Regions from separate parts of the Clostridium sp. OM05-6BH genome, predicted to be linked through region 1. Evidence: predicted binding sites of a transcription regulator. Region 1 holds the regulator's gene; each other region holds the start of a gene.

Region 1 (3,289 bases):
CATTTCGAGTGATGCACCTTCGACCTCTCGGACAACTCTCCATATATATAGCCCTTAAAGCTCAGTAAGACTCATTATCCTGAATCATTGTACACGATTCACAGCATATAATGAAGTTTCAAAGAAGCTCGTAAATTGAGCACACTTCGAGTATTATATCATAAGTATTTTCATCTGTCAAAATTACTGCTTCGTAAATTGTACTAACAATAATTCTACACCTATTTGATCCTCAATCCGTCCACGCTTAAACAGATATTCTGTCTCTACACACTGTTCCAGCATTTCCTTAAGCTTCGCTGTCGAAAAATGACGACTCTGACTTTGGTATCTCCCCACAGAAAAGGGCGGAATTCCAACTTTTCGTGCAATTTCTCCCTTTGGGACTCCACTCCCTAAATCATTTATCTGCAGTAATATATTAAAGTGTCTCGATAACAAGTACAAAATGGACATTGCACTCTCTCGAAGTTCCAAGAGATCCCGATACAATTTCATCGCCCGCTTCTGATCACCGGAAGCGACTGCATCCATCATCTGAAAAATCTGTCCATTCACTTGTACACACGCAATTTCATCGACATCCTCTTTCGTGATCTCATCGCGATCGCCGACAAAACCGATCAATTTATCCAGTTCATTTTTCACATGATACATATCATTATCGATCAATCCCAAAAAATACTCTGCTGTATTCTCCCTCATCTTCTTTCCTGCCTGCTTGAGGATCCCTACAGTCCACAGCTTGATCTCCCGATCGTTCATCGGCTTCATTTCAACCGCATATCCGCATTTGTTGACATACTTATACAGGCGGTTACGTTTATCAATCTCACTCTCCACAAAAAGTAAGATTGTAGAGTCCGGCATATTTGGCAGATAATCTGCAAGATCATTTGCCGACTTAAACAGACCGGAATTTTCCACAATGATCAATCGATAATCACTAAAAAAGGGCAGTGTATCAGCAAGATCTTTGATCTGCACCACATCTGTTTCTTTACCTTGGAACCGCGTACAGTTCATATCATCTCCGCCATTTAAAACAGCAGCCTTTAAGCTGTCTCTATAAAGACGTTTGAGATAATCTTCCTCTCCATAAAACAGATAGCAGTTCTTAAACTGTCTATTCTTAATATCCGCCTTTAGTTTTTGCAACTTACTGTCCGCCTTTCTCTCCTACTTATTTATAGAGTATAGAGCTCCGGTAAAGAAATTTCTTGGTGTCATATCTGCTGCTAACGATATGTTCTGTATAATCCGGCAAGCTTACCTAAAATCTCAACCCGATCGACAATGATCGGATCCATTGTATCGTTTTCAGGTTGCAAACGATAATGCCCATCCTCTTTATAAAAAGTCTTGATCGTAGCAGAGTCTTCCACTAAAGCAACCACAATCTCACCATTTCTCGCAGTGTTCTGCTTCTTTACCAATATCTTGTCACCATCATAGATTCCGACATTGATCATACTCTCTCCACGCACTTTCAACATAAATGATTCTCCTGTCGGTACATCCTCTGGAAGTAATGGAAAATACCCCTCGATATTCTGCTCTGCAAAAATGGGTTCTCCTGCTGCAATCTCCCCAATCACCGGAACATTTACGATCTCTCTTCGCGCCAGATTAAATTCATCATCAATGATCTCAATCGCACGAGGTTTCGTTGGATCACGACGAATATAACCATTCTTCTCCAGCGTCTCGAGATGAGAGTGTACAGATGAAGTTGATTTCAAATGTACCGCATCACAGATCTCACGTACAGCCGGCGGATATCCGCGCTGTAATGTCTGTGATTTAATATACTCTAATATTTCTTCCTGCTTTGCAGATATTTTACCTTTAGCCATAAATATGCCTCCAATTCCTGTATTCGTTCTATCAAATAATCTACTGCGCATGTTCTGCATAATACAGTGCATCTGCTCATCTAACAAACAATGTGTGTTATATATACTGCTGCACACGATATGGGCAGTCTCATCATTAACAGAGTAACACATATGTTCTGTAGTGTCAAACAAATGTTCCGAACAAATTTTCTATTTGAAGGCTGTTAAACTATAGCGAGTCTGCCTGCAGCACCTTACCGTCTGCCCAAATACGCTCCAGATCATAAAACAGGCGATCCTCTTTATCAAAAATGTGCACGATCACATCGCCAAAGTCCATCAATACCCAAGTACTGTTTTTATTACCTTCGACACGTTTTACGGCATATCCGTTTTTGTGCATATGCTCCTCAACATTATTGATCATCGCTTGGATCTGCGTGGTACTGTCCCCACTTGCGATCACAAAATAATCTGCGATCATTGTAATCTCAGAAATGTCGATCAATTTAATATCATAACCTTTCTTTTCGTCTAATGCCTCATATACGATCTTTGCCATTTTTTTCTGTTCTGTCATAATTATTATATCCTTTCTACGATTGTTTATTGATATTGTTTATAATACTCATATGCCTGTTTGGTATTCGGATCAAAACATTTCATCCCGCGGCTGCTTCCTTTTAGATACGAAACTGTATTTTCTAACGTCATGCACACTGCCTTATCAATATCACAAAATGCTATCTGACGTACCTGTGTAAGTCCCGGTATCAATTTGCGGTTGGGCTCAATATAGTCTGCCAAAAATACTATTTTCTCCAACAAGGTCATCTCCGGTCTTCCTGTCGTATGCCAGCGAATTGCAGCCAATATCTGCTCATCATCAATTTCGTAACGATGTTTCGCATAATAGACTCCAAGTTTTGCATGAAGAAGCGACGGATTCTTCTGTTCCACCTCTGAAATCTCAATATTGTATTTACGACACTTTTGAAGCATCTGCTCGCCACTGCAATATTTTGCACAATCGTGCAATACCGCCGCATACGCCGCCTTATCTAAATCTTCTCCGTAGCGCATTGCCAGCGCTTCTGCCGTATAAAGCACTCCTATCGTATGCGTAAATCGTTTTTCCGATAATTTCTTACTCAACTTACTTTGAATTTCTTGTATCTGTTGCTGCATCTCTAGTTTCCTTTCCTGCCCTGCACCGGATCCAGGTACAATCGCTGCTCGTGAATGTAAGCTGCAACCGCCTGCGGAAGCATCTCATCCACAGAATGCCCTTGCGCGATCATTTCGCGAATCTCATGAGAACTGATCTCGATCTGCTGTATATCGATCAATTGTATACGCGCATGATACTTTTGACATAAATATTCCTTGTGCTTACGCATCTGCTCTGCCGGAACATCATCCCGTCCCACAGCCAGTATAATAGCATTGGC
Region 2 (3,289 bases), on a different contig from region 1:
GAGCAGTTTTTCCAGTGCCTTTTGCAGTGCCGGGGTATCATCCTCGTCAACAGCCTCTATTGCCAGCGTGATCCACTGCTCCGGAACGTGTCTTTTTTGTAAATCCTGACGTATTCTTCGCATACTTCGGGATTCGCGATATATTTCTACAAACCGCTTTGCATACCTCTTATCGTCAATATAATGATACCCGGCAACATATTGTATTGCCGCTTCCACTGCTTCTTCTGAGAATCCCGCCTGTTCTAACTTACTGCGAAGTTCCCATTCCGTGCGATCCATATGTTGCAACAATCCCATCGCTTTCTTCGTTGCCTTTAATTTCTCATCTTCCATCGATTATTCCGCATCGTCAGCCTTTTTGGCTGCCTTAACCGGCTCCTTAACTGTTTTATCAGACGCCTTTTCCTCATTCTCTACCTGATCAACACCCTCTTTTTGAGCATATTTTTCACGTACTTTTTGTTCAACCTCTTCCATCAGATCCGGATGTTCTTTCAAGAACAGTTTTGCATTTTCACGTCCCTGACCGATCTTATCTCCGTTATAGGCATACCAAGCGCCACTCTTATTGACAATATTTTCTGCAACGGCCAGATCCAAAATATCTCCTTCTCTGGAAATGCCCTCTCCGTAAATAATATCAACCTCAGCAGTACGGAATGGTGGTGCCACTTTATTTTTCACAACTTTGATCTTGGTTCGATTACCGATCGCCTCACCATCCTTTTTGATCTGCTCCCCACGTCTGACTTCCAAACGAATGGAGGAATAATATTTCAATGCACGGCCACCGGTCGTTGTCTCCGGATTACCGAACATGACACCAACTTTCTCACGCAACTGGTTGATAAAGATCACCGTACAATTGGTCTTGCCGATGATCGCTGTCAATTTACGCAATGCTTGAGACATTAATCTTGCCTGAAGACCAACGTGAGAATCTCCCATCTCACCCTCAATCTCTGCTTTCGGAACCAGTGCTGCTACAGAATCCACGATCACAATGTCAACTGCACCGGAACGCACCATTGTCTCTGTAATCTCCAATGCCTGCTCTCCGGTATCCGGCTGTGAAATATATAGGTTGTCAATATCTACACCTATCTTCTTGGCATACACCGGATCCAGCGCATGCTCCGCATCAATAAAGCCGGCAATACCTCCGCGTTTCTGCACCTCTGCTACCATATGCAGTGCAACGGTCGTCTTACCGCCAGACTCTGGTCCATACACTTCTACCACACGTCCCTTTGGCACACCGCCAACACCCAGAGCGAGATCCAACCCCAAAGAACCAGATGGTACGGTCTCCACATTCAAATGCATATTGTCGCCTAATTTCATAACGGAACCCTTACCATATGCCTTCTCAATCTGAGACAGTGCAGACTCCAACGCTTTTCTTTTATTTTCATCGATCTTTACTTCGTTTGCCATAACTAAATTCCATCCTTTCTTAATTCGAACAAGTGTTCTTTTTGTATGATAATGCTTTTTCATTATCCTGTCAACATCTTTTTGCAATTCAAGTATACTAATACTATATCTTTATTTTTAACATATGTCAATATATAATTACGTATTATTTTTATTGCATCATGTCATATATTTTTAATCTGACGATATCTTTGGCTACATCCGCTAACTTGCTGCTGATCGATCAGATGGTATTTTGTCATATCGCGAAGACTTTTCACAAATTCCTGTCCGCTGATGGGCGCCTGTATCAAATCCTCTAATATGTCCTCTATTGACTGACGGTACTGATCCATCGTGATCGCATGGGCCTCACAAAGAACACGATTTTTGTATATTTCCTTAAAATATGCGTCCAGGCGATTGCTGCGACTCACACTGTCATCCAATAAAAACGGGACCTTTGGCAACAGCTTCATCAAATTTGCCATTGACGTATTCGTTATGTATAATCCATTGCTCAAATAAAATAAATTTTTTTGATAAACAAGTTCTCCGTCTACGTTACGTTCTGCATATTCCGGCAAAAGATCTTGAAACATTTTAGCAATGTACGTACTATATTGAAACGGGATATAATCCTTTTCGATATCTGCAGTTACATTTTTTTCATAATAAATACCCCTGATCTGATCCATGGGAATCTCAAATTCATTTGCATGGCCCTCTAGCACAAGAAAATGTAATGTTTTGTCAGTTCTCCAGGCAAATGCCGGAACCTGCTCTAATTTTCTCTCCTGGTAAGAATCAATCATAAGTTTCTGATGAGACTGCGTTACTTTATGCTGCTTTAATATCTTTTTGACATCTTTCGATTGAAGCGAGGCCAGATATCTTGCCTTGGCTCGCTGCCGTTCCTGTGGCGAATGTGCTTCTTTTCCTTCATCGTATGTATCTTTATTTGATTTTTGAGCCTTCTGTGTATTGATCGTAACAGAATTTACAGTCGCAAAGGCAACGACCAACAATACAAGCGCTGCCAGTGCAAATATCGGAAGCTGCAGTATCCACGCTGCGATAAACAATGCAACAGATGCTATCCCCAGCAAAATCATTGCCCATAAAAAAAGTTTTGTCTTGACAGACCCCTGTGTCATACTGCGTATAATTTTCCTGATCATGACCGCAATCTCCCTCCTTCATATCTGGCATGTGCATCAACACAATGAAGCAGTGACTCAAACTGATCATCAAGCGTTCCTTCTTCCAAAACAACATCTAACGCTGCTGCAATATTGTGTAGTAACAGTTTGTCAATATACGGACGCAGTCCCACTAATAGCTGTCTCTTTTCTCGAAAAGACTCTGCATCTAATATTTGAAGCATGCCTCGCCTGGCGATTTCCGTTTCTGTAATGCGACCGGACAAATATTTTTCCGGCTGCCCCTTTTCCAGTGCCATACGCAGCTCTTCTTCGCTCACATCCGTCCCACCGGCAGGCACATTCTCCCCCTGTGCGCGCTGATTCTCGGATGCCTCTGATTCGTTCTCCTGAGACAAATCCTGCGCCGACACTTCAGACACACTCTCCTGCAAAGCACTTTTTGCCCCGGATGCTTCTACCACTCTCTCCTGAGGTGCACGCTCCTCCCCGGATGCTTCTGCCGTTCTCTCCTGAGGCGCACGCTTCTCCTCTAACACTTCTGCCATCTTATGATAAGTCGCCTCAAAAGCTGACAGAGATTTTGCCCATACGGTAAATGGTGCATGCATCTCCTGATATATGGCAAGCTCCTGCGCACTGCCCTCCTGTCTTGCAACCGCCATCAATTGTACGATCTTACCGGATTGATTCACATATAAATTACC
Region 3 (3,289 bases), on a different contig from region 1:
CCTTCTGCCAATGGTAAAACCATATGTAACAAACTGATACACCAGATTGGCCTTCTCCGGATCATTCGACGCCAGCGCATACATAACATACTCATATGCATTTCTGCTAATGCCGCTTTGCACCTTATCTAAGACAATGCGAGCATGCTCCGGATCCGTTACTACCGTAATATATTCCGCAAATAGGACAAAGGACTCTGTCTCGCCTTCCCTTATCGGTGCGATCCGAATATACTTATGCCCATATCCGGAAATGCCCGCCTCGTATACCGCTGTCAATATCCCGTCCTGTGTATCTTCACACTGATAGATCCGAAGCGGTCTGTTCTCCTCTTCCTGCCTCATACCAATCCTCCGTTTGGAAAATCATCAAACAACGACAACTGCCGATACGTTACCCTCTCACCAAATCCCCGCATCACATCTGTATTATCTGCCAAAAGACTGCGTGTGATATAGTCCTCCTCCACTTTGAGAAAATCCTGAAACATACGCCCATGGCACGTAATAAAATAAATAGCCCGTTTAAGAACGACTCCCATCGCCTTGAGCGAATCAAAATCCACTCTGCCGGTACGCCTTGCGCGGATAATACGGCCTGCTGACTTCACGCCGATCCCCGGCACGCGAAGCAGCGTATCATAATCTGCACTTTCTATCTCTACCGGAAATAACTCCAAATGTCCCAACGCCCAATCACATTTAGGATCCAAATACGTATTAAAATTAGGGTGGCTGGGTGATAATAGCTCATTCGCCTCAAATCCATAATAGCGCAGCAAAAAATCTGCTTGATATAAGCGGTGTTCCCGCCGCAGCGGTGGCTGACTATCCAGTGCCGGAAGAGTACTATCCTTATTGACATTGATAAACGCAGAATAAAACACCCGCTTCAGGTCAAAACGCCGGTATAACGCTTCTGATACCGCCATGATCTCATAGTCTGTCTCCCCGGAGGCACCAATGATCATCTGTGTACTCTGTCCGGCCGGGACAAATCCCCTCTTCGTATCGCAGGAATTCCACAACTGCAATCCAGATGTGGTTTTCCCCTGCCGCATAAGGTCTGTCCCTGTGATCACGCTGTCCCCGCTTCCGGAATGAGAAATCTTATATCCACCATTGTCTGCATTTGTACCGGGAACGCCCTTAACTCCCCGTGAGACTGTATGTGCACCGGAAGCACTCGCAACTCCCCGTGAGATTGCATGTGTACCAAAAGTATCCTTAGCTCCCCGCATGACGAGACGTTTCTGCTTCCGCTCCTGCGTAAAATGATATGCGCCGTAATTGCCCCCTTTCATGCCGAGATACTCGCGACTTTCTGCCATTCCATTTTGAATCTGGCGCATCGGTGTCAAGATCGTCTTTCGCGTCTTATTGGGCGCAAGACGTTTTAATCCTTCTTCCGTCGGCAGCTCCAAATTAATACTCATACGATCCGCATACCAACCTGCCATCTCAATAAGCGCAGGATCCGCCCCCGGAATTGCCTTACAATGAATATATCCGTTAAACCGATGTATGATCCGAAGGTCACGTAATGCCTTGCATATCTGTTCCATCGTTTCATTGGGTGAATGCAGTATCCCGGAGCTCAAAAAAAGCCCTTCGATATAATTACGTCGATAAAACTCCATTGTCAAAGTACATATTTCTTCTGGGGTAAAGCTCGCTCTTGGCACATCATTTGAGCATCGGTTCACACAATATTTACAGTCGAATACGCACTCATTGGTATACAATATTTTAAGCAGAGAGATACATCTGCCATCTCCGGAAAATGTATGGCAAATACCTGCCGCCTCTGTATTTCCAATGCTCCCGGCTTCTGCCTTTCTGGCAACACCACTGGAAGTACATGCAACATCATACTTCGCTGCATCTGATAATATCGCAAGCTTCTGCTGTAATGTTGCATTCTCCTGTAATATCATAGCAAACCACAATCCTTTCCCATCACGCAATCGCAACCATAATCGAACATTTGTTCGTATTATATCACCCGGTCCTTATCCTGTCAACAAACATTGACCTGCCAATTGTTTCCTGTTATAATGGGCTTGTCATTTTTTTACCACATTTGTCGAATACACTGGTACAACGACGATGGCAGTAAAAACATATGAACGAAGTAGTCCATGGCATTATTTACTATGCCGGGACTTATTTATAGAAAGGAATAAATATTAAGGATGAGAAAAAAATTATTATGTGCCTTACTGGCAGTATCTATGGTAGTGTCATCTGGAACAATGCTACCGAACACACAGGCAGTCACCGCAAGTGCAGCATCCACTTCGGTCAGTCCTTTTACCGGCAAAACCTATACACACTCTGATGTATTCCATGGAAAAAACGTCTATCATGGCATCGATGTATCCTATCATAATGGAGCAATTGATTGGGCGAAAGCCGCTGCAGATGGTGTGGAATACGCCTTTATCCGTGTTGGCTACCGCGGCTGGGGATCCGGCACAGTTGTAGAAGATCCTCGTTTTGAAACATATATCAAAGATGCACTGGATGCCGGAGTCCATGTCGGATTATATTTCTTCACCGAAGCCCGCACGACCAAAGAAGCTATCGAAGAAGCTAACTTCTGCCTGAAAATGGCAGCAAACTATGACATAGAGCTTCCAATCGCTTTTGATTATGAATACCAATACTCCGACGGATCGCTTGTCAGTCCAAAGGCAGGGATCAGTAAAGCACAGGCAACGGCAAACTGTGAAGCTTTCTGCGACACGATCTCGGCAGGCGGATACACACCGATGATCTATGCCAATTCGAGTGACTTAAAGACACTGATCAACGGCGCCAGTCTTCAGCAAAAATACATGATCTGGCTCGCCAACTATACGACAAAAACATCTTATACCGGCGAATACGATATTTGGCAATACAGCAGTACCGGCAAGATCAATGGATTTACGACAAATGTAGACTGTAATTTCTGGTATTCGGATACCGATATTGCAAAGATAAATTTCAACAGCGGTGAGCTCAAAGATGCAGCCATCGCAAAAATCCCGACGCAGATCTATACCGGCAAAGAGATCAAGCCTGCGCTAACCGTTACACTAAACCGCCGCGGATTAAAAGCCGGACGCGATTATACCGTCACGTACAGCAACAATAAAAAACCGGGCAAGGCAACCGTCACGATCACAGGCAAAGGCAACTTCACCGGAACACGCACAACATCTTTTACGATCAAACCAAAAGCAGTTTCCGGTATAACTGCTAAATCCGGCTCCAAAAAGATCACGCTGACTTGGAAGGGTGC

Evidence for each region. Region 1 encodes LexA, which represses DNA repair genes until DNA is damaged. Its sites were predicted from a motif close to CNAACANNTGTTNG; they were not measured.
Region 2: a site for LexA is predicted at 1,466-1,479, ahead of recA (recombinase RecA). Genes of this name have one in related genera too.
Region 3: a site for LexA is predicted at 1,981-1,994, ahead of DXB73_RS07775 (putative DNA modification/repair radical SAM protein). Genes of this name have one in related genera too.

Annotation. Positions count from the first base shown of each region.
Region 1 is NZ_QULH01000004.1:97,582-100,870, reverse strand. It holds tRNA gene DXB73_RS05665 (tRNA-Ser) at 1-41, opposite strand, end outside; gene holA (DNA polymerase III subunit delta) at 184-1,158, opposite strand; gene lexA (transcriptional repressor LexA) at 1,239-1,856, opposite strand; gene rsfS (ribosome silencing factor) at 2,068-2,418, opposite strand; gene yqeK (bis(5'-nucleosyl)-tetraphosphatase (symmetrical) YqeK) at 2,445-3,026, opposite strand; gene nadD (nicotinate-nucleotide adenylyltransferase) at 3,029-3,289, opposite strand, start outside.
Region 2 is NZ_QULH01000020.1:1,363-4,651, reverse strand. It holds gene DXB73_RS12220 (regulatory protein RecX) at 1-336, opposite strand, end outside; gene recA (recombinase RecA) at 340-1,440, opposite strand; gene DXB73_RS12210 (hypothetical protein) at 1,605-2,600, opposite strand; gene DXB73_RS12205 (hypothetical protein) at 2,597-3,289, opposite strand, start outside.
Region 3 is NZ_QULH01000007.1:16,429-19,717, forward strand. It holds gene DXB73_RS07770 (TIGR03915 family putative DNA repair protein) at 1-345, opposite strand, end outside; gene DXB73_RS07775 (putative DNA modification/repair radical SAM protein) at 342-1,937, opposite strand; gene DXB73_RS07780 (glycoside hydrolase family 25 protein) at 2,196-3,289, shown strand, end outside.